Linked DNA regions of Variovorax paradoxus. The main gene of each other region encodes a partner of the protein of the gene in region 2 in a complex. Links are inferred from orthologs where the notes say so. Each region holds a gene or a part of one and is shown on either strand. Other genes may lie near its edges. The genes, in order: dnaN, dnaX, holA and GOQ09_RS13305.

What was found.
Region 1: the proteins of dnaX (region 2) and dnaN are in contact, whole or in part, in a cryo-EM structure (PDB 8GIZ), measured with the Escherichia coli proteins. The link is inferred for Variovorax paradoxus from one-to-one orthologs.
Region 3: the proteins of dnaX (region 2) and holA are in contact, whole or in part, in a cryo-EM structure (PDB 8GIZ), measured with the Escherichia coli proteins. The link is inferred for Variovorax paradoxus from one-to-one orthologs.
Region 4: the proteins of dnaX (region 2) and GOQ09_RS13305 are in contact, whole or in part, in a cryo-EM structure (PDB 8GIZ), measured with the Escherichia coli proteins. The link is inferred for Variovorax paradoxus from one-to-one orthologs.

Annotation. Positions count from the first base shown.
Region 1 is NZ_CP046622.1:182-5,700, reverse strand. What follows is about bases 2,177-4,997. They hold dnaN (DNA polymerase III subunit beta), read right to left. Parts: upstream 4,230-4,997; coding sequence 3,123-4,229; downstream 2,177-3,122. Other genes in these bases: dnaA (chromosomal replication initiator protein DnaA), read right to left, coding at 4,321-4,997; gyrB (DNA topoisomerase (ATP-hydrolyzing) subunit B), read right to left, coding at 2,177-2,988. Outside these bases: GOQ09_RS00020 (DMT family transporter), read left to right, coding at 1-195; more of gyrB, read right to left, coding at 364-2,176; more of dnaA, read right to left, coding at 4,998-5,519. UniProt on the Escherichia coli protein: Confers DNA tethering and processivity to DNA polymerases and other proteins. Acts as a clamp, forming a ring around DNA (a reaction catalyzed by the clamp-loading complex) which diffuses in an ATP-independent manner freely and bidirectionally along dsDNA.
Region 2 is NZ_CP046622.1:2,639,450-2,645,057, reverse strand. Bases 1,516-4,425 are described here. They hold dnaX (DNA polymerase III subunit gamma/tau), read right to left. Parts: upstream 3,949-4,425; coding sequence 2,083-3,948; downstream 1,516-2,082. Other genes in these bases: GOQ09_RS12230 (class I SAM-dependent methyltransferase), read right to left, coding at 4,302-4,425; GOQ09_RS12245 (YbaB/EbfC family nucleoid-associated protein), read right to left, coding at 1,698-2,030; recR (recombination mediator RecR), read right to left, coding at 1,516-1,690. In the rest of the region: GOQ09_RS12260 (ABC transporter substrate-binding protein), read right to left, coding at 1-546; GOQ09_RS12255 (MAPEG family protein), read right to left, coding at 692-1,084; more of recR, read right to left, coding at 1,100-1,515; more of GOQ09_RS12230, read right to left, coding at 4,426-5,174; GOQ09_RS12225 (winged helix-turn-helix transcriptional regulator), read left to right, coding at 5,284-5,608. UniProt on the Escherichia coli protein: Part of the beta sliding clamp loading complex, which hydrolyzes ATP to load the beta clamp onto primed DNA to form the DNA replication pre-initiation complex.
Region 3 is NZ_CP046622.1:499,712-505,230, forward strand. The notes cover bases 935-3,755. They hold holA (DNA polymerase III subunit delta), read left to right. Parts: upstream 935-1,721; coding sequence 1,722-2,789; downstream 2,790-3,755. Other genes in these bases: leuS (leucine--tRNA ligase), read left to right, coding at 935-1,158; lptE (LPS assembly lipoprotein LptE), read left to right, coding at 1,173-1,694; GOQ09_RS02345 (glutamate-5-semialdehyde dehydrogenase), read left to right, coding at 2,856-3,755. In the rest of the region: more of leuS, read left to right, coding at 1-934; more of GOQ09_RS02345, read left to right, coding at 3,756-4,148; gshA (glutamate--cysteine ligase), read left to right, coding at 4,269-5,519. UniProt on the Escherichia coli protein: Part of the beta sliding clamp loading complex, which hydrolyzes ATP to load the beta clamp onto primed DNA to form the DNA replication pre-initiation complex.
Region 4 is NZ_CP046622.1:2,877,398-2,883,094, reverse strand. Bases 1,241-4,239 are described here. They hold GOQ09_RS13305 (DNA polymerase III subunit delta'), read right to left. Parts: upstream 3,252-4,239; coding sequence 2,229-3,251; downstream 1,241-2,228. Other genes in these bases: mltG (endolytic transglycosylase MltG), read right to left, coding at 3,904-4,239; tmk (dTMP kinase), read right to left, coding at 3,248-3,907; GOQ09_RS13310 (PilZ domain-containing protein), read right to left, coding at 1,855-2,232; GOQ09_RS13315 (TatD family hydrolase), read right to left, coding at 1,241-1,735. Also shown: GOQ09_RS13325 (DUF2726 domain-containing protein), read right to left, coding at 1-94; GOQ09_RS13320 (ankyrin repeat domain-containing protein), read right to left, coding at 252-929; more of GOQ09_RS13315, read right to left, coding at 926-1,240; more of mltG, read right to left, coding at 4,240-4,938; GOQ09_RS13290 (YgfZ/GcvT domain-containing protein), read left to right, coding at 5,070-5,697. UniProt on the Escherichia coli protein: Part of the beta sliding clamp loading complex, which hydrolyzes ATP to load the beta clamp onto primed DNA to form the DNA replication pre-initiation complex.

The DNA.
Region 1 (5,519 bases), 2.6 Mb from region 2 along the record:
TCGCTTTTCCTGGTGTTTCTTGCGTTAGACAGTAGCCAGATGTCGACCGCTTCGCTTTTTCGACGCCTCAGCCTGGTTGTATCGTTTTTGATCGGTATGGCCGTTCTCCGAGAGCGCCCCACCAGAGTCAATATTTATGCGAGCCTGCTGAGCCTGATCGGTATCCTTGCGCTGTCTGTCGACTCGCTGACCTGAGTGCTCATGAACTTTACTTGAGGCAGGCCCAACCGCCTTGCTGTCCTTGGCCTCGGTCTGCAATCGCACGCGCTGCTGGTCCGCGGTTGCCTGCAGCGCGTCTTTAGGCCTGTGGTCTTGGTCGCGCGGCTATGTCAAAAAATCTCCCCGGGAGGGAAGCCTTGACACTCAGACGTCGATATTCGCAGCCCGCAGCGCGTTCTGCTCGATGAACTCGCGCCGCGGCTCCACCTCGTCGCCCATCAGCATCGTGAACACGCGGTCGGCTTCGATTGCGTCGTCGATCTGCACGCGCAGCAGGCGGCGCACGGTCGGGTCCATGGTGGTTTCCCATAGCTGTGCGGGGTTCATTTCGCCCAGGCCCTTGTAGCGCTGGCGCGAGGTGGCGTTTTCGGCCTGGCCGATGAGCCACTTCATCGCGATGCGGAAGTCGGCCACCTTTTCTTCCTTGGCGCGCTCGCCCTCGCCGCGGCGCACGATGGCGCCATCAGCGCTCAGCAGGTTGCGGAACGTGTTGGCGGCTTCGGCGAGCGCGGCGTAGTCGGCACCGTGCACAAAGTCCTGCGTGAGCACGCTGCTCTTGATGTTGCCGTGGTGGCGGCGGCTGATGCGCAGCAGCGGCTTGTCGGTGCGGGCGTCGAACTCGCTGCTCACTTCGGCGGGCACGCCGGTGGTGTTGAGCTCGCGCAGCTTGGCCTGCAGCGCCACGGCCGAAGCCTCTGCCGCGGGCGTGGTGTCCAGGTCGAGCGCCACGCCGTCGGCAATGGCGCGCAGCGCTTCGGCATCCATGAAGTTGCGCAGGCGCGCGATCACGGCTTCGGCCAGCTGGTGCTTGCGCGCGAGCTCGGCCAGCGTGTCGCCGCTCAGGGTGGTCGAGTTGGGCCCGCCGGTCTCGATGCTCGCATCCTTCAGCGCCACCTTGAGCAGGAAGGCGTCCAGCGCTGGGCCGTCCTTCAGGTACTGCTCTTCCTTGCCGACCTTCACCTTGTAGAGCGGCGGCTGCGCAATGTAGATGTGGCCGCGCTCGACCAGCTCCGGCATCTGCCGGTAGAAGAACGTGAGCAGCAGCGTGCGAATGTGCGCGCCGTCGACGTCGGCGTCGGTCATGATGATGATGCGGTGGTAGCGGAGCTTGGCGACGTTGAAGTCGTCCGCCCCGCCGCCAGCGGTGGTGGCGCCGGCGCGGCCGATGCCGGTGCCCAGTGCCGTGATCATCGTGAGAATTTCGTTGCTGGTGAGCAGCTTCTCGTAGCGCGCCTTTTCCACGTTCAGGATCTTGCCGCGCAGCGGCAGGATGGCCTGGAACTTACGGTCGCGGCCCTGCTTGGCGGAGCCGCCTGCGGAGTCGCCCTCCACCAGGTAGACCTCGCACAGCGCCGGGTCCTTTTCCTGGCAGTCGGCCAGCTTGCCGGGCAGGCCCATGCCGTCGAGCACGCCCTTGCGGCGCGTCATTTCGCGGGCCTTGCGCGCGGCTTCGCGGGCGCGGGCGGCCTCGATGATCTTGCCGCAGATGATCTTGGCGTCGTTCGGGCGTTCCTGCAGGTAATCGGTGAGCAGGCGCCCGACGATGTCTTCCACCGGCGCGCGCACTTCGCTGGACACCAGCTTGTCCTTGGTCTGGCTGGAGAACTTGGGCTCGGGCACCTTCACGCTCAGCACGCAGCACAGGCCTTCGCGCATGTCGTCGCCGGTGACTTCGACCTTGGCCTTCTTGGCCAGCTCGTTCTCTTCGATGTACTTGTTGATGACGCGGGTCATCGCGGCGCGCAGGCCCGTGAGATGGGTGCCGCCGTCACGCTGCGGGATGTTATTGGTGAAGCACAGCACCTGCTCGTTGTAGCCGCTGTTCCACTGCATGGCCACTTCAACGCCGATGTGCGTGCCCGGAATGCCGCCGTAGGTGTCGGCCGGCTTTTCGCCCGCTGCGTAGAACGAGTTCGGATGCAGGACGGTCTTGCCCTTGTTGATGAACTCGACAAAGCCGCGCACGCCGCCGGCGCCCGAAAAGTCGTCTTCCTTGCCGGTGCGCTCGTCCTTCAGGCGGATGCGCACGCCGTTGTTCAGAAAGCTCAGCTCGCGCAGGCGCTTGGAGAGGATTTCGTAGTGGAAATCGTTGTTCTCCTTGAAGATTTCCGTGTCGGGCAGAAAGTGCACCTCGGTGCCGCGCTTGTCGGTGTCGCCGATGATCTTCATGGGCGAGACCTCGACGCCGTTCACGGTCTCGAGCAGGCGGTCCTGCACGAAGCCGCGGCTGAATTCGAGTTCGTGGATCTTGCCCTCGCGGCGCACCACCAGGCGCAGCATCACGCTCAGCGCGTTCACGCAGCTCACGCCCACGCCGTGCAGGCCGCCCGACACCTTGTAGCTGTTCTGGTTGAACTTGCCGCCGGCGTGCAGCTCGGTCAACGCAATTTCGGCCGCCGAGCGCTTGGGCTCGTGCTTGTCGTCCATCTTCACGCCGGTGGGAATGCCGCGGCCGTTGTCGGTAACGGAAATCGAGTTGTCGCTGTGGATGGTGACGACGATGTCGTCGCAATGGCCGGCCAGCGCTTCGTCGATGGAGTTGTCGACCACCTCGAACACCAGGTGGTGCAGGCCCGTGCCGTCGGAGGTGTCGCCGATGTACATGCCGGGGCGCTTGCGCACCGCCTCGAGCCCCTCGAGGATCGTGATCGAGCCTTCGCCGTAGCTGGTGTCGGCGGGCGTGATCTCGATCGGCACCGCACTCTCGATCTCGGGCGTGTAGACCGGTTCGGTGTGGGGTACTTCGGGCTTGTTTTCTTCTGCACTCATTCGGATATTCCTCTATCTCTCACGGCATTCACGGGATTTTTCGGGCCTTGGCGGCCTGCTTTTCCTGCCTCTTGAAAGCGCAAACCCGCGGAGGGCCGCGGGCTGTCTGCGCAAGGCGCTGTGTTTTCTGTCTTCTAGATCCGCATCGGCATCACGACATATTTGAAGGATGCGTTCTCGGGGATGGTCAAAAGGGCGGAGCTGTTGGAGTCGGCCAGGTCCAGCTTGACCATGTCCTGGCCCATGTTGGCGAGAGCGTCGATCAGGTAGGTCACGTTGAAGCCGATCTCGATGGCGTCGCCGCCGTAGTCGATGTCGAGCTCGTCCTGTGCTTCTTCCTGCTCGGCATTGTTGGAGGCGATGCGCAGCGTGCCGGGCTCGATGTTCAGGCGCACGCCCTTGAACTTCTCGCTCGTCAGGATGGCGGTGCGCTGCAGGCTGGCCAGCAGGGGCGCGCGGCCGAGCGTGACGCTGTTCTTGTGGTTCTTGGGAATCACGCGGTTGTAGTCGGGGAACTTGCCCTCGACCAGCTTGGTGACGAACTCCATGCCGCCGAAGCTGAACTTGGCCTGGTTGTTCGCAAACTGCATCTCGATGGCGCCTTCGGCATCCGACAGCAGGCGCTGCATTTCGAGCACGGTCTTGCGCGGAAGAATCACTTCCTGGCGCGGCACTTCGACGTCGAGCGTGGCCGACGAAAACGCCAGGCGGTGGCCGTCGGTGGCCACCAGGCTCAGCTGCTTGCCTTCGGCCACGAACAGAATGCCGTTGAGGTAGTAGCGGATGTCGTGCACGGCCATGGCAAAGGAAACCTGCGAGAGCAGGTCCTTCAGCGTCTTTTGCGGCACGCTGAACACGGGACCGAAGTTGGCGGCTTCCTGCACCAGCGGAAAGTCTTCTGCCGGCAGCGACTGCAGCGTGAAGCGGCTCTTGCCGCCCTTGAGCACCAGCTTGCTCGCGCTCGACTCGAGGCTCACGGTCTGGTCGGCCGGCATGGTGCGCAGGATGTCGATGAGCTTGCGCGCGCCGATGGTGGTGGTGAAGTTGCCTTCGTCGCCGCCAAGCTCGGCCGTGGTGCGGATCTGGATCTCGAGGTCGCTGGTTGTGAGCTGCAGCTGGCCGCCGGTCTTGCGGATCAGCACGTTGGCCAGGATAGGCAGGGTATGGCGCCGTTCCACGATGCCTGCCACCGACTGCAGCGCGGCGAGGACTTTGTCTTGGGTTGCCTTCAAAACGATCATGTCTTCTTCCTCTTCTCTTTTATCTCTTTGAATCCGCTTGTAAGACGCCATTCTCCGCTGTTGCGGGTGGCTTTCTTGATGACATCCGGGGTCAGCCCTTGAGCGTTTGTTCGAGCACGTGGAGTTGCTGGTTCAGTTCGGTGAGCTGCTGGCGCTCGCCCGAGATCTTGCGCACCGCATGCAGCACCGTTGTGTGATCGCGCCCGCCGAACAGCTCGCCGATTTCCGGCAGGCTCTTCTGGGTGAGTTCCTTGGCCAGGTACATCGCGATCTGCCGTGGCCGCGCAATGCTGGCCGGGCGCTTCTTGCTGTACATGTCGGCGACCTTGATCTTGTAGTAGTCGGCCACCGTCTTCTGGATATTTTCGACCGAGATCTGCCGATTCTGGATCGACAGCAAGTCGCGCAGCGCCTCGCGCGCCAGGGCGATCGAGATTTCTTTCTGGTTGAAGCGCGAGTAAGCCAGGATCTTGCGCAGCGCGCCTTCGAGCTCGCGCACGTTGGAGCGCACGTTCTTGGCAACGAAGAAGGCCACCTCTTCCGGCATTTCGGCCGATTCGGCGCGCGCCTTGTTGATCAGGATGGCCACGCGCATTTCGAGTTCGGGCGGTTCGATGGCGACCGTCAGGCCCGAATCGAAGCGCGAAACCAGCCGCTCGTGAATGTCGGCCAGGCCCTTGGGATAGGTGTCGCTGGTCATCACGATGTGCGACTTCTTGGCCAGCAGGGCCTCGAACGCATTGAAGAATTCTTCCTGCGTGCGGTCCTTGTTGGCGAAGAACTGCACATCGTCGATCAGGAGCAGGTCGAGCGAGTGATAGCGTTCCTTGAACTCGTCGAAGGTCTTGCGCTGATAGGCCTTGACCACATCCGAGACGAACTGCTCGGCATGGATGTAGAGAACTTTGGAATCGGGCCGATCGGCGAGCAGCCGGTTACCCACAGCGTGCATCAGGTGGGTCTTGCCCAGGCCGACGCCGCCATAGATGAACAGCGGGTTGTACAGATGGCCCGGCATGCCGGCCACGTGCATGGCCGCGGCACGCGCCATGCGGTTGGCCGTGCCCTCCACCAGGGTGTCGAAAGTCAGGCCCGAATTCAGCCGGTTCTTGAAGCCGGCCGCGGCCGGCTCCTCCCCAGGGCCGGCCATGTCGCGCGGCACGTCGGTTTCCGCCAGGACGGCAATGGGTGCAGAGCGCACGGGCGCTTCACGCGGAGCAAGCGCTAACTCAACTGCCACCGGCTGGCCGTACATCTTCTCGGCCATGGCGGCAATCTTGCCGGCGTACT
Region 2 (5,608 bases):
CAGCGCCGTGAGCGCGCCGGCCGCGACACCCACGCCGATGTAGCTCACGTCGCTGGCCTTCAAGCCGCCGCGCGAGAGCACGAGGTTGGCCACCATGTTGGTGGACGAGCCCGGCGCCGAGACGCCGATCTTCTTGCCCTTCAGGTCGGCAATGCCGGCGTAGCCCGCCATGTTCTTGGTCGACACGCCCACCGCGATTTGCGGTGCGCGGCCCTGCAGCACGAAGGCCTGGAAGAACTGGTTCTTGGCCTGCAGATTGATGGTGTGCTCGTAGGCGCCGGAGCACACGTCGGCCGAGCCGCCCACCACGGCCTGCAGCGCGCGTGCACCGCCGGCAAAGTCGGAAATCTCGACCTCGAGGCCTTCGGCCTTGAAGTAGCCGAGCTGCTCGGAGATGGTGAGAGGCAGGTAGTAGAAGGCCGCCTTGCCGCCGACTGCGATGGAAATCTTCGTCTTCTCGAGTTTGGCTTGCGCAAAGACCCGCGGCAGCGCAACTGCTGCGGCAGCGACTGCGGAGGCGGTGATGAGGGTTCTGCGATGGAGCATGGAGCGGTCCTGCGGGCTCTTTGATTCTGGTGAACTGAATCGAGCTTAGGGGTGCGCCCACGTTGCCTGCATCGGGGTCATCCCGTGCGGGTTTTTACGTAAACATGAAGACCTCTACGAGGCCTCTTCCGATGGCTTGGTGCGCCTATCGCGCGACGAAAAGAATCGCGATGTTGACCAGGAATCCGAGTGCCCACACTGCGCTGCGCACGCTGCCGATGCCCTTGATGTACACCGCGATGTAGATCACGCGCAAGACGACATATGCAGCCGCAAGCATGTCGAGCCTTGCCTGCGCCGCACCGAGCTGATGCGCAATGATCACCGCGCCGATGAAGAACGGCAGCCCTTCGAAGCTGTTGGCCTGCGCGCTGTTCGCGCGTGCGCGCCAGCCGCTCTGCTTTGCGGCCCAATCGCGCGGCTGGATGTTGTCGCGCGGCCCGAAGCTGCCGACCTTGGCGATCCATGCCGCCAGGTACGGCAGGCCGCAGGCAATGAACACGCACCAGTAGGCAATCGTCAGCAGTGAAAGAGTCATGTCGGTTGTCTGTGCCTACCTGCGGTCTACCAGCGCATGCGCGATGGTGCCGAGATCGACGTATTCGAGTTCGCTGCCCGCCGGCACGCCGCGCGCAAGCCGTGTCACGTTGAGGCCGCGCTGCTTGAGGGCTTCGCCGATCACGTGCGCGGTGGCTTCGCCCTCTGCCGTGAAGTTGGTGGCAAGGATCACCTCGCTGACCGTGCCGTCGAGCGCGCGGTCGAAGAGCTTCTGCAGGCCGATGTCCTTGGGCCCGATGCCGTCGAGCGGACTGAGCTTGCCCATCAGCACGAAGTAGTAGCCGCGGAATGCACCCGTGCGCTCGAGCGCGGCCTGGTCGGCGGGCGTTTCGACCACGCAGAGCTTGCTCGCGTCGCGGCGCGGGTCCAGGCACACGTTGCAGACCGGCGCCTCGGTGAAGGTGTTGCAGCGCTCGCAATGCCGCACGTTGCCGGCCGCCTGCTGCAGGGCACGCGCGAGCAGCTGTGCGCCTTCGCGGTCGTGCTGCAGCAAATGAAAAGCCATGCGCGAGGCCGACTTCACGCCGACACCGGGCAGGCGGCGCAACGCATCGACCAATGCGTCGAGCGAACTGGCGTCGGCCATCAACGGCTCAGAACGGCAGCTTCATGCCGGGCGGCAGGCCCGGCATGCCGGCCGTGAGCTTGCCCATCTTCTGTTCGCTGGTTTCCTCGGCCTTGCGCACCGCGGCGTTGAAGGCGGCGGCCACCAGGTCTTCGAGCATGTCCTTGTCGTCGGCCAGAAGGCTCGGGTCGATGGTGATGCGCTTGACGTCGTGCTTGCAGGTCATCACGACCTTGACCAGGCCGGCACCCGATTCGCCTTCGACCTCGATGGTGGCCAGCTCTTCCTGGGCCTTCTTGAGGTTGTCCTGCATTGCCTGCGCCTGCTTCATGAGGCCGGCCAGTTGTCCTTTGTTGAACATCGTTGGTCCTGATTGTTGGTTGGAAAAAATGGGGAAGGATAAGAGACGGCGCTCAGGCGGGCTTGAGCGTTCCAGGCACGATCTTCGCATCGAATTCGCGCATCAGCATCTGCACCTCGGGGTCGTTGCGAATCGCCTCTTCGGCCACACGCTGGCGTTCGTCGGCCGCGTGCTTGTTGCGGCGCGCGGGGCTGTCGACCACGCCGCCGATTTCAATCGCCAGCTTCACGCTGTGGCCCAAGGCCGCGAGCGCGTCGGCGAGCTTCTCGCGCGCCGAAGGCTGGTTGAGCAGTTCACGCTCCACGCGCAGTATCCACTGGTCGACGTCGCGCGCCACAAGTTGCGACTGCAGCGCAAGCTCGCGCGCCAGGGCATTGATGCTCTCGGCCGCAATCATCTGCGTGACGGTGGCATGCCAGAAATCGCCGTCTTCGCTGGGGGGAATGGGCGCTGCGGGGGCGCGCTGCCCGTCGGGCCGAGGCACGTCCCGCTGGCCCGGCGGCGGCTGTACGCGAATCGGCACCGCGAGCACCCTGGGGCTGTCTTCGCCAATCGGCGCCTCCGCCGAAGGGGGCGGCCTCGGCGGCCCGCCCTGCCGCACCGGTTCGCTCACCACCGCAAGGCGCTGGCCCGCCGGTGCCGCATCGGCTTGCGGGGGCACCGGTGCGGCAGCCCGAGCGGGTGCCTCGGCTACCGGTGCAACCCGAGCCGCAGGTGCCGCCGTGGGCGCCAAAACCGCCCGTGGGGCGTCATTCAGAGTTTTTTTTTCCGCTGAAGCCGAAGGGGCCGATGAGGAAGTGGCCGCGCCCGAAGGCTTGAAGGCCAGCAGCCGCAGCAGCACCATCGTCAGCGCCGCATACTCGTCGGGCGCCAGGCCCAGCTCGCCGCGGCCGTGCAGGCACAGGCTATAGAGCAGTTGGGTTTCGTCTGCCGGCATCAGCGATGCCAGGCGGGCTGTATCGGCCGCATCGGGGTCGGTGGCCGAATCGGCCGACTCCGCGCGCGAAGGCACCGCCTGCAGCACGGCCATGGCCTGAAGCACGGCCGTCATTTCTTCCAGCGTAGAGGCAGCCGACATGCCGTCGCGCCGCAGCGCCTCGGAGGTATCGACCACCGTTTTGCCGTCACCCAGCGCCAGCGCCTCGATCAGCTTGAACACATGGCCTCGGTCCACGCTGCCGAGCATCTGCCGCACGCCGGCTTCGAGCAGTTCGCCGTTGCCGAAGGCAATCGCCTGGTCGGTGAGCGACAGCGCGTCGCGCATCGAGCCACGCGCCGCGCGAGCCAAAAGGCGCAGCGCCTGCGGTTCGGCCGGTACCTGTTCGGTCTGCAGCACGCTCGTCAGGTGTTCGAGCACCGTTTCAGGCGCCATGGGCCGCAGATTGAACTGCAGGCAGCGCGACAGCACCGTGACCGGCACTTTCTGCGGATCGGTCGTTGCCAGCACGAACTTGAGGTATTCGGGCGGCTCTTCGAGCGTCTTCAGCATCGCGTTGAACGCGGTGTTGGTGAGCATGTGCACTTCGTCGATCATGAAGACCTTGAAGCGCCCCTGCACCGGCTTGTAAACCGCCTGCTCGAGCAGCGACTGCACCTCGTCCACGCCGCGGTTCGAGGCCGCGTCCAGTTCGGTGTAATCAACGAAGCGGCCCGAATCGATGTCCTTGCAGGCCTGGCACACCCCGCAAGGCGTGGCCGTGATGCCGCCCTGCCCATCCGGACCCTGGCAGTTGAGCGACTTGGCCAGGATGCGCGACACCGTGGTCTTGCCCACGCCCCGCGTGCCGGTAAAAAGGTAGGCGTGATGCAGGCGCTGCGTGGTCAACGCGTTCTCGAGCGCCTGCACCACGTGCCCCTGACCGACCATCTCGCCAAAGGTTTTCGGACGGAACTTGCGAGCGAGCACGAGATAAGACATTGGGGGCATTCTAAAAGGCGCGGAGCCGGTCCCCGGCCCTCCCCCGCAATCTAAAAAGCCCTGCCTTTTTCGCGGGATACCGCGGAGCCGGCTCCGCCGGCCGCCGGTATAGCCCGCCAGCAGAGGGGTGGGCGAAGCGACACGAAGTGCGCGCAGCCTGGGGGGTTACAATAAGTGCTGACGGGCCTCCCTGCATGGTGAAGTGGCCAACCGGGTCAGGTGGGGAACCAAGCAGCCCTAACTGCGTAGTCAGTGCCAGGGGTAAGGCTCGTCAACCTAACATCAAAAAACCGCGAGTTCTCAAGACAAGAACTTGCGCGTTGCAAGAGGGGCTCTAAGCCCCACTCCCACCCTCACGCGCTTCCCGCGCCGACCAGCATTTCGCATGGCCCGACGAAGCCTTCGCTGCCTTCGAACTGGCGCAGCGCCTCTTCGATGGCATCCCAGGTGCTCGCGCGCTCGGCCTCATCGAGCCCGACCATCATCTGGTGCAGCGCTCCGAAGGACTCGCGTTCGAAGCGCACGCATTCGGCCGCACTCGCCAGCCGCACCGGCGACGGCACCCGGCGCACTTCGATGTCGCGCAAGCCGGCTTTGGCAAACGCGGCCTCGAGCGCGCCCTCGGCACCGAGCGAAAAGGGCCCGGGCTGACCCGGCAGCGGCGCAGGGAGCCGCGCGCGTTCGCGAATGATCTTCACGGGGATCGAGAAGAACGCGTTGCGCTCGGGGGTCGAGTAGACGACCGCCGACACCCGCCCGCCCGGACGCAAGGCGCGCCGCATGCCGGCAAGCGCGCGCTGCTGGTCGGGGAAGTAGATCAGGCCCACGCGGCTGATTGCCGCGTCGAAGCTGCCGGCAGGCAGCGTGTCGAGCGCCTCGCCGTCGAGTTCGAGGGTCTCGAGGTTCGACAGTCCCGCGGCCTTGGCATCCGCCGCCGCGCGCTCAAGCAAGGCCGGCGCGATGTCGGTGGCAAGCACGTAACCACTGGCGCCCGCGCGCCGCGCGGCACCGATCGACTGCTCGCCCGCGCCGGCGGCAACGTCGAGCACCCGGCTGCCGGGCCCGATGCGGGCCAGATCGAACATGGTTTCCGTCGCATCGCCCAGCCAGCGGCCGAGAAACGGTCCCCAGCGGTGCCAGGCCTCGGCGGCGGCCTGCCACTGAGCGCGCGTGGTGGTCTTGAAGGCGGCGGCGTTGAATGCCGGCGCGGCTGTGGCGGTTTCCATGATGTGTCTCCATCGAGTGAGGGAGTCTCAAGAATGGCCGCGCGGCCCAAGCTTCGCCAGTCCAGAATTTGTACTGGCCTCGGCGCGCCTCAAGGACTAAATTGACGCCATGATCGACTACGGCCAGTTTTGTACTGTGGCGCGCGGCGCCGAGGTGCTGTGCGAGCGCTGGACGCCGCTGGTCGTGCGCGAACTGCTGTGCGGCAGCACGCGCTTCAACGACATCCGGCGCGGCGTGCCGCGCATGTCGGGCTCGCTATTGGCCCAGCGCCTGCGCAAGCTGGAGGAAGTGGGCGTCGTCAAACGGGTTAATGGCGACGGAAGCACGGCCGAATACCACCTGACCGCAGCGGGCGAGGAGCTGCGCCCCATCGTGATGGCGCTGGGCCATTGGGGTGCGCGCTGGATCGGCAGCCGGCTCAAGCGCGACCAGC
Region 3 (5,519 bases), 2.1 Mb from region 2 along the record:
TGTCCCGTGTGCGGCAAGGCCGCGCGGCGCGAGACCGACACGATGGACACCTTCGTCGACAGCTCGTGGTACTTCATGCGCTACTGCGACCCGAAGAACGACGAGGCGATGGTGGCCGGGGGCGCCGACTACTGGATGCCGATGGACCAGTACATCGGCGGCATCGAGCACGCGATTCTTCACCTGCTGTATGCGCGCTTCTGGACCAAGGTGATGCGCGACCTGGGCCTTGTGAAGGTCGACGAGCCCTTCAGCAAGCTGCTCACGCAGGGCATGGTGCTGAACCACATCTACTACCACCGCGACGAAAAAGGCGGCAAGAACTACCATCCGCCGCTGGAAGTGACGCCCGTGCTCGACGCGCAGGGCCGCATCGTCGGCGGCACCACCGGCGACGGCACCAAGGTCGAGTACGGCGGTGTCGGCAAGATGGGCAAGAGCGAGCGCAACGGCGTCGACCCGCAGGACCTGATCGAGAAGTACGGCGCCGACACCGCGCGCCTGTACACCATGTTCACCGCGCCGCCGGAAGCCACGCTCGAGTGGAACGACGCGGCCGTCGAAGGCAGCTACCGGTTCCTGCGCCGGGTGTGGAACTTCGGCGTGGCGCAGGCGGACGTGCAACCGGCAGCCATCGGCGGCCAGTCTTTCGGCAAGAACGCCCAGGCGCTGCGCCGCGAGGTGCACACGGTGCTGCGCCAAGTCGACTACGACTACCAGCGCATGCAATACAACACGGTGGTGTCAGGTGCGATGAAGCTGCTCAACGCGCTCGAAGGCTTCAAGCCCGATGGCAGCCCTGCCGATGCGGCCGCGCTGCGCGAAGGCTTCGGCATCCTGCTGCGTTGCCTGTATCCCGCCACGCCGCACATCGCCTTCCAACTCTGGCAGCAGCTCGGCTACGACAAGGAACTGGGCGGCCTGCTGGACGCACCCTGGCCCGTGGTGGACGTGAGTGCGCTCGAGCAGGACGAGCTCGAGCTCATGCTCCAGGTCAACGGCAAGCTGCGCGGCGCGCTGCGCGTGCCGGCCGGCGCTTCCAAGGCCGAGATCGAGCAGCTCGCGCTTTCCTGCGACGACTTCGTCAAGTTCGCGGAAGGCGCACCGGCCAAGCGCGTCATCGTGGTGCCCGGCCGCCTGGTCAACGTGGTCATTTGAGTAACGACACAAGCATGAACAATCGAATTGCCTCGCTGCCGCGCCGCGGCTTTCTACTGGGCCTGTCCGCCGCGGGCGCGAGCCTTGCGCTGGCCGGCTGCGGGTTCGAGCTGCGCAAGGCGCCCGTGTTCGCGTTCAAGACGCTGGCCGTGTCGGGCAATTCGGAGCTCATCAACCGGCTGCGCCGCGAAATGCGCGCTGCCGGCACCGTGACGCTGGTGCCGCCTACCGAGGCGCAGACCGCCGATGCGATCCTCGAGATTCTTGGCGAGAACCGCGACCGCATCGTGATATCGACCAACTCGGCGGGCGCGCTTCGCGAGCTGCAACTGCAGCTGCGCGTGCGCTTCTCGCTGCGCACGCCGGGCGGCAAGACATTGCTGCCGCCGACCGAGGTGTCGCAGACGCGCGACCTGAGCTTCAACGAAACCAACGCGCTCGCGAAAGACGGCGAGGCCGAACTGCTGTACCGCGACATGCAGGCCGACATCGCGCAGCAGTTGATGCGGCGCTTGGCGGCCGTCAAGGAACTCTAGGCGCAAGCCTGCGCCTGCCGCGATCCGATGCAACTTGCCAGCGCCCAGCTCGGGCCCCACCTGCAAAAGGGGCTGAAGTCCCTCTACACGATCCACGGCGACGAGCCGTTGCTCGCGCAAGAGGCCGCGGATGCCATTCGCGCTGCGGCGCGCACGCAGGGCTACACCGAGCGCAGCTCGTACACCGTGGCCGGCGCGCACTTCGACTGGAGCGCGGTGCTTGCGGCGGGCGGTTCGCTCTCGCTCTTCGCGGACAAGCAGATCGTCGAGATCCGCATTCCCTCGGGCAAGCCCGGCAAGGACGGCAGCACGGCGCTGCAGCAGCTGGCCGAAGCGGCGCAGGGCAACGACAGCACGCTGACGCTGGTGATGCTGCCGCGGCTGGACAAGGCCACGCGCACGGGCGCCTGGTTTTCGGCGCTCGAGAACAACGGCGTGAGCATCCAGGTCGATCCCATCGAGCGCGCCGCGCTGCCGCAGTGGATCGCACAGCGCCTGGGCGTGCAGGGCCAGCGCGTGATGCCGGGCGACGAAGGCCAGCGCACGCTGCAGTTCTTTGCCGACCGCGTCGAGGGCAACCTGCTCGCGGCGCACCAGGAAATCCAGAAGCTCGCCTTGCTGCATCCGGCGGGCGAACTGAGCTGGGAGCAGGTCGAGGCCGCGGTCAACAACGTGGCGCGCTACGACGTGTTCAAGCTGTCGGAGGCCGTCCTGGCCGGCAATCCGCAGCGCGTGGCGCGCATGCTCGACGGGCTGCAGGCCGAGGGCGAGGCCGAGGTGCTGGTGCACTACACGATTGCCGAGGACATCCGTGCGCTCAAGCGCGTGAAGGACGCCATGGCCTCGGGCCGGCCGCTGCCCATGGCGCTGCGCGAAAACCGCATCTGGGGCCCGCGCGAGCGCGCCTTCGAGCGCGTGCTGCCAAGGCTCGACGACCGCATGCTGGCCCGGCTGCTGCGCGCCGCGCATGTGGTGGACGGCATCTGCAAGGGCCTCAAGCAGCCCGATTGGCCCGCCAGCGGCTGGCAGGCGCTGCAGCGTCTGGCCCTGATGCTGTGCCGCGCCTGCAGCAGCGGCCCAGCTCCCGCTCGCTGAGGGAGATGGGACAACACCCAAGGGATGCAAAGCCCGGGGTTGATCCAAATGCAGGAAAATGCCGACATGAACGCGTTCAACGTCAGCGAGCACATGCAGGCCCTTGGCCTGCAAGCCAAATCCGCCGCATTCCTCATGGCCCGTGCGGATGCAGCTACCAAAAACAGAGCATTGAAGGCCCTGGCCAAGCGCCTGCGCGAAGCCGGCCCCGGCCTTTCCGAGGCCAACCAGAAGGACCTGGAGCGCGCCACGGCCGCGGGCCTGTCGGCCCCGATGGTCGACCGACTCAAACTCACGCCCAAGGTCATCGAGACCGTGGCGCAGGGCTGCGAGCAGCTCGCGGGCATGGCGGACGTGATCGGCGAGATCATCGGCATGAAGCAGCAGCCCAGCGGCATTCGCGTGGGCCAGATGCGCGTGCCCATTGGCGTGTTCGGCATGATCTACGAGAGCCGCCCCAACGTGACCATCGAAGCCGCGAGCCTGGCCATCAAGAGCGGCAACGCGGCGATCTTGCGTGGCGGCTCGGAGGCCATCGAATCGAACAAGGCGCTGGCGCTGCTGGTGTCCGAGGCGCTGGCCGAGGCCGGCCTGCCGGTCGAGGCGGTGCAATTGGTGCAGACCACCGACCGCGAGGCCGTGGGCCAGCTCATCGCCATGCCCGAGTTCGTGGACGTGATCATTCCACGCGGCGGCAAGGGCCTGATCGAGCGCATCAGCCGCGATGCCAAGGTGCCGGTCATCAAGCACCTGGACGGCAACTGCCACGTCTACGTGGACGACACGGCAGAGTTTGAAATGGCGCTGCGCATCGTCGACAACGCCAAGACCCAGAAATACAGCCCCTGCAACGCGGCCGAGGGCCTGCTGGTGTCGGCGGCGGTGGCCGAAGACTTCCTGCCCCGCATTGGGGCCATCTTTGCGGCCAAGGGCGTGGAAATGCGCTGCGACCCGGTCGCGGCCCGCATCCTGCGCGCGGACGATGCCGTCGGTTCAAGCGGAAAAATCGTCGATGCGGTCGAGTCCGACTGGTCCGAGGAATACCTTGCCGCGGTGATCAGCATCAAGGTGGTCGAGGGCGTCGATGAGGCCATTGCGCACATCAACCGCTACTCGAGCCATCACACCGACGCCATCGTCACGCGCGACCACGTTCATGCGCAGCGTTTTCTGCGCGAGGTCGATTCGGCGAGCGTCATGGTCAATGCGAGCACACGCTTCGCAGACGGTTTCGAGTTTGGCCTGGGGGCCGAGATCGGCATCAGCACCGACAAATTCCATGCGCGCGGGCCGGTCGGCATCGAAGGGCTGACCTCGCTCAAGTATGTGGTGCTTGGGCAGGGCGAAGTCCGGAGTTGATGCACCGAAGGCGGGCGGATTGAACCAAGACTGCCATACGTAGTCTTGTCATTGGGGCGGCCACCCCCAAATCCTACAATTCCGCTCTACCTTCAAGTACAAAACCAACAAGGCCGCCGCATGGTTCCGCATCTCGTCACCGCCCTGACCGGCCCGATCAACGAACTGGAGCAGCGGGTACTCGACTCGACGCCCGCCATTGAGCGCTGGTTCCGGCTCGAATGGATGGAGCACACGCCGCCGTTCTACAGCGCCGTCGACATCCGCAACGCCGGCTTCAAGCTTGCGCCGGTCGACACCAATCTTTTCCCGGGCGGCTGGAACAATCTCACCAAGGAGATGCTGCCGCTGGCGGTGCAGGCCGCGCAGGCCGCCATCGAGAAGATCTGTCCGGAGGCGCGCAACCTGCTCGTCATTCCCGAGAACCACTCGAAGAACACCTTCTATCTCGCCAACATTGCGCAACTGGTGCGCATCTTCCACATGGCGGGACTCAACGTGCGGGTGGGGTCGATCGATCCGGCAATCAAGTCGCCCAAGAAAATCGAACTGCCCAACGGCGAAACCGTGTGCCTGGAGCCTGTGGTGCGCAGCAAGCGGCGCCTGGGGCTCAAGAACTTCGACCCCTGCACCATCCTGCTCAACAACGAGCTTTCGGCCGGCACGCCGGGCATCCTGGAAGACCTGCACGAGCAGTACCTGCTGCCGCCGCTGCACGCCGGCTGGTCGGTGCGGCGCAAGAGCAATCACCTGCACAGCTACGAAGAGCTTTCCAAGCGATTCGGCAAGCTGCTGGGCATCGACCCCTGGCTCATCAATCCCATCTATGCGCGCACTGAAGGCGTCGACTTTGCCGAAGGCCGCGGCATCGACGTGCTGACCAGCCATGTGGACGCGGTGCTGACCAAGGTGCGCCGCAAGTACAAGGAATATGGCATCAACGAGAAGCCCTTCGTGATCGTCAAGGGCCATACCGGCAGCGACGGCCCGGGCGTGATCACGGTGCACGACGCCAAAGAGGTCGAAGGCCTGGTCGGAAAGCCCCGCGCCGCAGCAAGCACCAAGGCCGCCGCGGCCAGGGAACTGCGCGGCCCCGGCGAAGTGATCGTCCAGGAAGGCGTGCTGACCAACGAGCGGGTGCACAACGGCGTGGCCGAACCGGTGGTCTACATGATGGACCGCTATGTAGTGGGCGGCTTCTACCGCGTGCACGCGGAGCGCGCCCCGGACGAGAACCTCAAGTCGCCGGGCGCGAGCTTCGTGCCGCTGGCTTTCTCCGAAAGCGCGCATCTGCCGCAGCCCGGCGCCAAGCCCGGCGCGAGCGCGCCCAACCGCTTCTACATGTATGGCGTGGTGGGCCGCCTGGCCATG
Region 4 (5,697 bases), 240 kb from region 2 along the record:
CGCTGCTGCTTTGCGCAGACCTTTTTCTTGCGAGCGCCACGAACACCAGCAGCCCGATGGCCAACAAAAAGACCATGAATAAAAACGTATTCATCTCTGCTTCTCCTTCTCCGCAGAGTCTCGCATGACTGTGCAGGCGCCCTTTTGGGTGTTTTGCCGGACCTGTGCCGGCGCGCCGGATTCAGCCCTCGTATCGAGGGAAAGCGGCACAGTGCCTGATGCGCAAGCCGCGGCCAATTAGGCCGCGGAACTCACCATTTACCGTCTTTGGGAATCGCTTGAGGGCTCGGCTTTGCGCCAGCCGCAGCCGTGATGAGTTGTGCGGCTTCCGGCCGATTGGCCTTGGCCGCAAAGTCGACGGCGGTCATGCCAAGCTGGTTCTTCATCGTGGTGTCCGCGCCTTCGGCCAGCAGCAGCTTCACGGCTTCGGTCGATCCGTACATCGCGGCCATCATGAGCGGCGTGGTGCCGTTCGGCGACTGCGCATCGATGAAGGCGTAGTTGTCGAGCAGCACTTTCATGATGCTCAGCTGGCCGCTGCTGGCGGCATAGTGCAGCGGCGTCCAGCCGGGCTTGTTGACGGCGGCGTCGCGCTTGAGCAGCTGGGCGACGATGTCCTGCTGGCCCTTGATGGCGGCCAGCATCAGTGGGGTTTCGTCCTTGGCGTTGGCAATGTCGACGTCGGTTTGCGGCGACTCGAGCAGCACCTGGGCGACCTTGGGCGACGGTTCGCGCAGGGCGATGATCAAGCCGGTCTGGCCGTGTTCGTCGCGCGTGTTGGGGTCGAAGCCGCGCTGCAGCAGGGTTCGCACGCCGCTGGCATTGTCTCCGCGCACGGCCCGAAAAAAATCTTCGAACGAACCCGCATGCGCAGAAAAAGTTGCTGCAACGACAGCTAGATACGCAAACTTCTTAATGTATTTCTTCATTTGGTTTTGACTCCCTTGAACAGCGCTTCGAAGTTCTCGCTGGTGGATTCTGCGACTGCTTCGACGGGCAGTTTGCGCAGGTCGGCGATCTGCTTCGCAACGTACGGCACGTACGACGGATTGTTGGTCTTGCCGCGATACGGCACGGGTGCCAGATAGGGGCTGTCGGTTTCAATCAGCATCCGGTCCAGCGGTACGAAGGCCGCCACATCGCGCAGGTCCTGCGCCTTCTTGAAGGTCAGGATGCCTGAAAACGAAATATAGAAACCCAGGTCGAGCGCCGCACGGGCGACTTCGGCGGTTTCGGTAAAGCAATGGAACACGCCGCCTGCGGCCCTGCCGGAGCCGTCTTCGCCCTCCTCCTTCAGGATGGCCAGCGTATCGGCCGAGGCTTCGCGGGTGTGAATGACCAGCGGCATGCGGGTTTGCTGGGCGGCGCGAATGTGCACGCGAAAGCGGTCGCGTTGCCATTCCATGTCCGAAATGCTGCGACCGCCCTTGCGCTCTTCCATCTGGTAGTAGTCGAGGCCGGTTTCGCCGATGGCCACTACCTTGGGCAAGGCGGCACGGCGAACCAGGTCGTCGAGGGTGGGTTCGGCGATGTCCTCGTTGTCGGGGTGCACGCCCACGCTGGCCCAGAAGTTGTCGTAGCGGGCCGCCAGGGCCTGTACGTCATCGAACTCTTCCAGCTTGGTGCAGATGCACAGGGCCCGGTCGACCTGCGCTTCGGCCATGGCGGCGCGGATTTGCGGCATCTGGTCCGCGAATTCGGGGAATGTGAGGTGGCAGTGGGAATCGGTAAACATGGCGCTGATTGTCTGGCTGATGCCAGGGACACCGAGGAACCGGCTTTGCCGGGCCTCTGGTGCCGCCCTCAGGAGGGAGCTGGCGTAGCGACGCGAAGTGCGCGCAGCCTGGGGGGAGCCTAGATAGTCTGTGTGGGACGGTCGGAGGCCATCGAGCCACCGAGCGCCGCCTCGATGCGCGCCTTGAGCTGGCGCGACTTTTCGTCGGACGGAAAGCGGACGCCGACACCCGGCGCCCTGTTGCCGGCGGCGCGCTGCGGTGTGATCCACGCAACCTTGCCGGCCACGGGATAGCGCTGCGGGTCTTCAGGCAGCGTCAGCAGCACGTAGACGTCGTCGCCCAGCCGGTATTCGCGCGAGGTCGGAATGAAGATGCCGCCTTCGGCAAACAGCGGAATGTAGGCGGCGTAGAGCGCACCCTTTTCCTTGATGGCGAGCTGGATCACGCTCGGCCGTTGAGGCGTTGCGGCGGCGGCAGGGGCGGCTGGTTGGTTCATGGTCGGCGAGGAGCAGAGTTTAGGGTGGTTCGCGCCTCGCTCACAAGCGCTTCCAGCATGAGCCCCGCATTGAAAGGGTGTTCGGCGGTTCTTGCCGCATGGGCAAGCGACTTGGACCAGCGCGCCAGCGCCAGGTGCGAAGGCACCGCTGCCGGCAGGTCTGCCGCCTCGAAGAATCGGGGTTCGGCACCGCTGCCAACGGCCATCAGGTCGTGGCAGAGCTTTTGCAGCGCACCGATGGCTTGTGAGGGCGCCTGGTCCGCCAGCGCGGCGACGTCGCCGCGCAACACTGCCTTGGGCAGCAGCGACCAGGCCTTGGGCGACTGGCCGGAGCGCGCGAGCCGCAGCGCGTCGCTGGGCCGGCCGCCGGCCGCACGCAGCAAGGCCGTTGCGTCGGCCGCGGGCACGTCGTGGGCGCCCAGCCAGGCTTCGGCTTCGGCCGTTGCGGGCCATGGCAGCGTAAAGCCGAGGCAGCGGCTGCGAATGGTCGGCAGCAGTTGCCATGCCGCCTCGCTGGCCAGCACAAAGCGAACGTCGCCGACCGGCTCTTCGAGCGTCTTGAGCAGTGCGTTGGCGGTGATGGTGTTCATGCGCTCGGCGGGGTAAACCAGCACCACCTTGCCGCGGCCGCGGGCGCTGGTGCGCTGGGCAAAGCCGACCGCGTCGCGCATGGCCTCGACGCGGATCTCTCGGCTGGGCTTGCGCTTCTTGTCGTCGATGTCGGCCTGGGCTTTTTCGTCGAGTGGCCAGCCGAGTTCCTGCATGGCGACCTCGGGCATCAGCACGCAAAGGTCGGCATGGGTTCGAACCTCGATGGCGTGGCAGCTGGGGCATTGGCCGCAGGCGGTGCCGCCCTCTTCCACCTTGGGCTGTTCGCAAAGCCAGGCAGCGGCGAGCGCCAGCGCGAGTTCGTATTGGCCAAGGCCCGACGGCCCCTGCAGCAGCCAGGCATGGCCGCGCTGGCGCAGCAGCTCTGCGAGCGGCCGGCGGAGCCAGGGCGAAAGCTGCGGCGTGCTCATCGCGTGACTCCAGTCGCGGGTGTCAGCGCGCCACGCGCGACAAGCGCCGTTTCGACTTGCTGCCAGACCTGGTCGCGCGTCTGGCTGGCGTCGATGCGAACGAAGCGCTGCGCATCGGCGGCCGCACGGGCCGCGTAGCCCGCCGCCACACGCCGGAAGAACTCGACCGGCTGGGCTTCGAACTTGTCGGGCAAGCGTGCTCCGGCCAGCCGCTCGGCCGCAATTTCGGGCGTCAGGTCGAACCACAGCGTGATGTGGGGCTGCAGCAACCCTGCCGCTCCCCTGCCCCCTTGCACCCATTGCTCCAGCGTGGACAGCACCTGCGCATCGAAGCCGCGGCCCGCGCCCTGGTAGGCGAAGGTGGCGTCGGTGAAGCGGTCGCACAGCACCACGTCGCCGCGGGCCAGCGCTGGCTCTATCACCCGCGTGACGTGATCCCGCCGCGCCGCAAACACCAGCAGCGACTCGGTCAGCGGGTCCATCGGCTGCTCGAGGATGAGCCCGCGCAAGGTTTCCGCCAGCGGCGTGCCGCCGGGTTCGCGCGTGCGGACGACCGTGCGGCCCTGCGCTTTCAGGAGCGCTTCCATCGCGTCCAGATGGCTGGACTTGCCCGCGCCGTCGATTCCCTCGAGCGTGAGAAACAGGCCTTCGCTCATTGCGCAACCTTCGGTTTGGGTTCGCCATTGCTGCCACCGCCCCCGCGCTGGTAACGGTTGACCGCGCGGTTGTGCTCGTCGAGCGAGGTGCTGAACTGGCTTGTGCCATCGCCGCGCGAGACAAAGTACAGCGATTTGCTTTGCGCCGGCTGCACCGCAGCCAGCAGCGCGGCCTTGCCCGGCATGGCAATGGGCGTGGGCGGCAGGCCGCCGCGGGTGTAGGTGTTCCAGGGCGTGTCGGCCTGCAGATCTTTCTTGCGCAGATTGCCGTCGAAGGTGGTGCCCAGGCCGTAGATGACGGTCGGGTCGGTTTGCAGCGGCATGCCAGTGCGCAGGCGGTTGACGAACACGGCCGCAATCTCGGAGCGGTCTTTGGCCTTGCCTGTCTCCTTCTCGACAATACTCGCCAAAATAAGCGCCTCATCAGCCGTTTTGATCGGCAAATCGGCCGCCCGGGCTGCCCAGGCGGCTTCGAGCTTCTTGTCCATGGCCCGCATGGCACGCTGCAGCAGCGCGATGTCGGTGGAGCCCTTCGAATAGGTGTAGGTGTCCGGAAAAAAGCGCCCTTCCGGGTGCACGCCGGGCCTGCCGAGCTTGGCCATCAGCGCGTCGTCTGGCAGGCCGACGGTCTCGGGCTTGAGCTGCTCGGCCTTGGCAAGGGCGGCGCGCACCTGCCGGAAGTTCCAGCCTTCGACGAGCACCAGACTGCGCGTGGCTTCTTCGCCGCGCACCAGCACGTTGAGCAGCATCTTGGGCGTGATGCCGCGCTCCAACTCGTAGCTGCCGGCGCGAATCTGGCGGTCCTGCCCAGAAAGGCGGAACCACAGATAAAGCAGCTGCGGCTGCACGTCGGCGCCGGCATCGGCCACCGCCTGCGCCACGCCGCGCGGCGTGGTGCCCGGTTCCACGGAAAGATCGAGGCTGGGCGCGGGCAGCTTGAGCGGCTGGTGCACCCACCACAGTCCGGCGGCGCCAAGGCCGAGCGCACCCAGTGCGGCAAGCAGAAAGAGCGTAAGAAAGAAGCGGCGCACGGGTCCGATGGAATGACAGGAAGAGGAAAAACGAATCGGGGATTCGGTGCGAAAAGTCGGTGGCCCTGCGGGAACAACGGCAAGTTTCCCTGCAAGCCGGACGGATCGGCTTCGACCATGATAATTCAGCGATGACTACTGTCGTTCTCAATGGTGTTACCGCCCTCTCGCACCTTGGCGTGATTCGCGCCGAAGGACCGGATGCGGCCGGCTTCCTGCACGGCCAGCTCACGCAGGATTTTTCGCTGCTCGGCGCCACCGAGGCTCGCCTGGCCGCCCTTTGCACCGCCAAGGGCCGCGTGATTGCCAGCTTCATAGGTATTCGGCCGCAGCCCGACCTGGTGCTGCTGGTCTGCAGCAAGGACATTCTGGCCGCCACGCTCAAGCGCCTGTCGATGTACGTGCTGCGCGCCAAGGCCAAGCTCACCGATGCCACGGACCAGTTCGCCCTGTACGGTCTCGCCGGCACCGCATTGACGGGCAACGGCCTCGATGCCGCCGCCCTGCCCGGCCAGCGCACGGCCATCGGCACGGATATCAGCTCCGTTTCGCTCTATCCGGCCGACGGCGTGCCGCGCGCTCTGTGGATTGCCCCCGCCGGCAACCCCGCCCCCGCCGGACCGTCGCTCGACGCGGAGCTATGGCAGTGGAGCGAGGTTCGCAGCGGCATCGTGACGGTGACCACTCCGGTGATCGAGGCCTTCGTGCCGCAGATGATCAACTATGAATCGGTCGGCGGCGTCAATTTCAAGAAGGGCT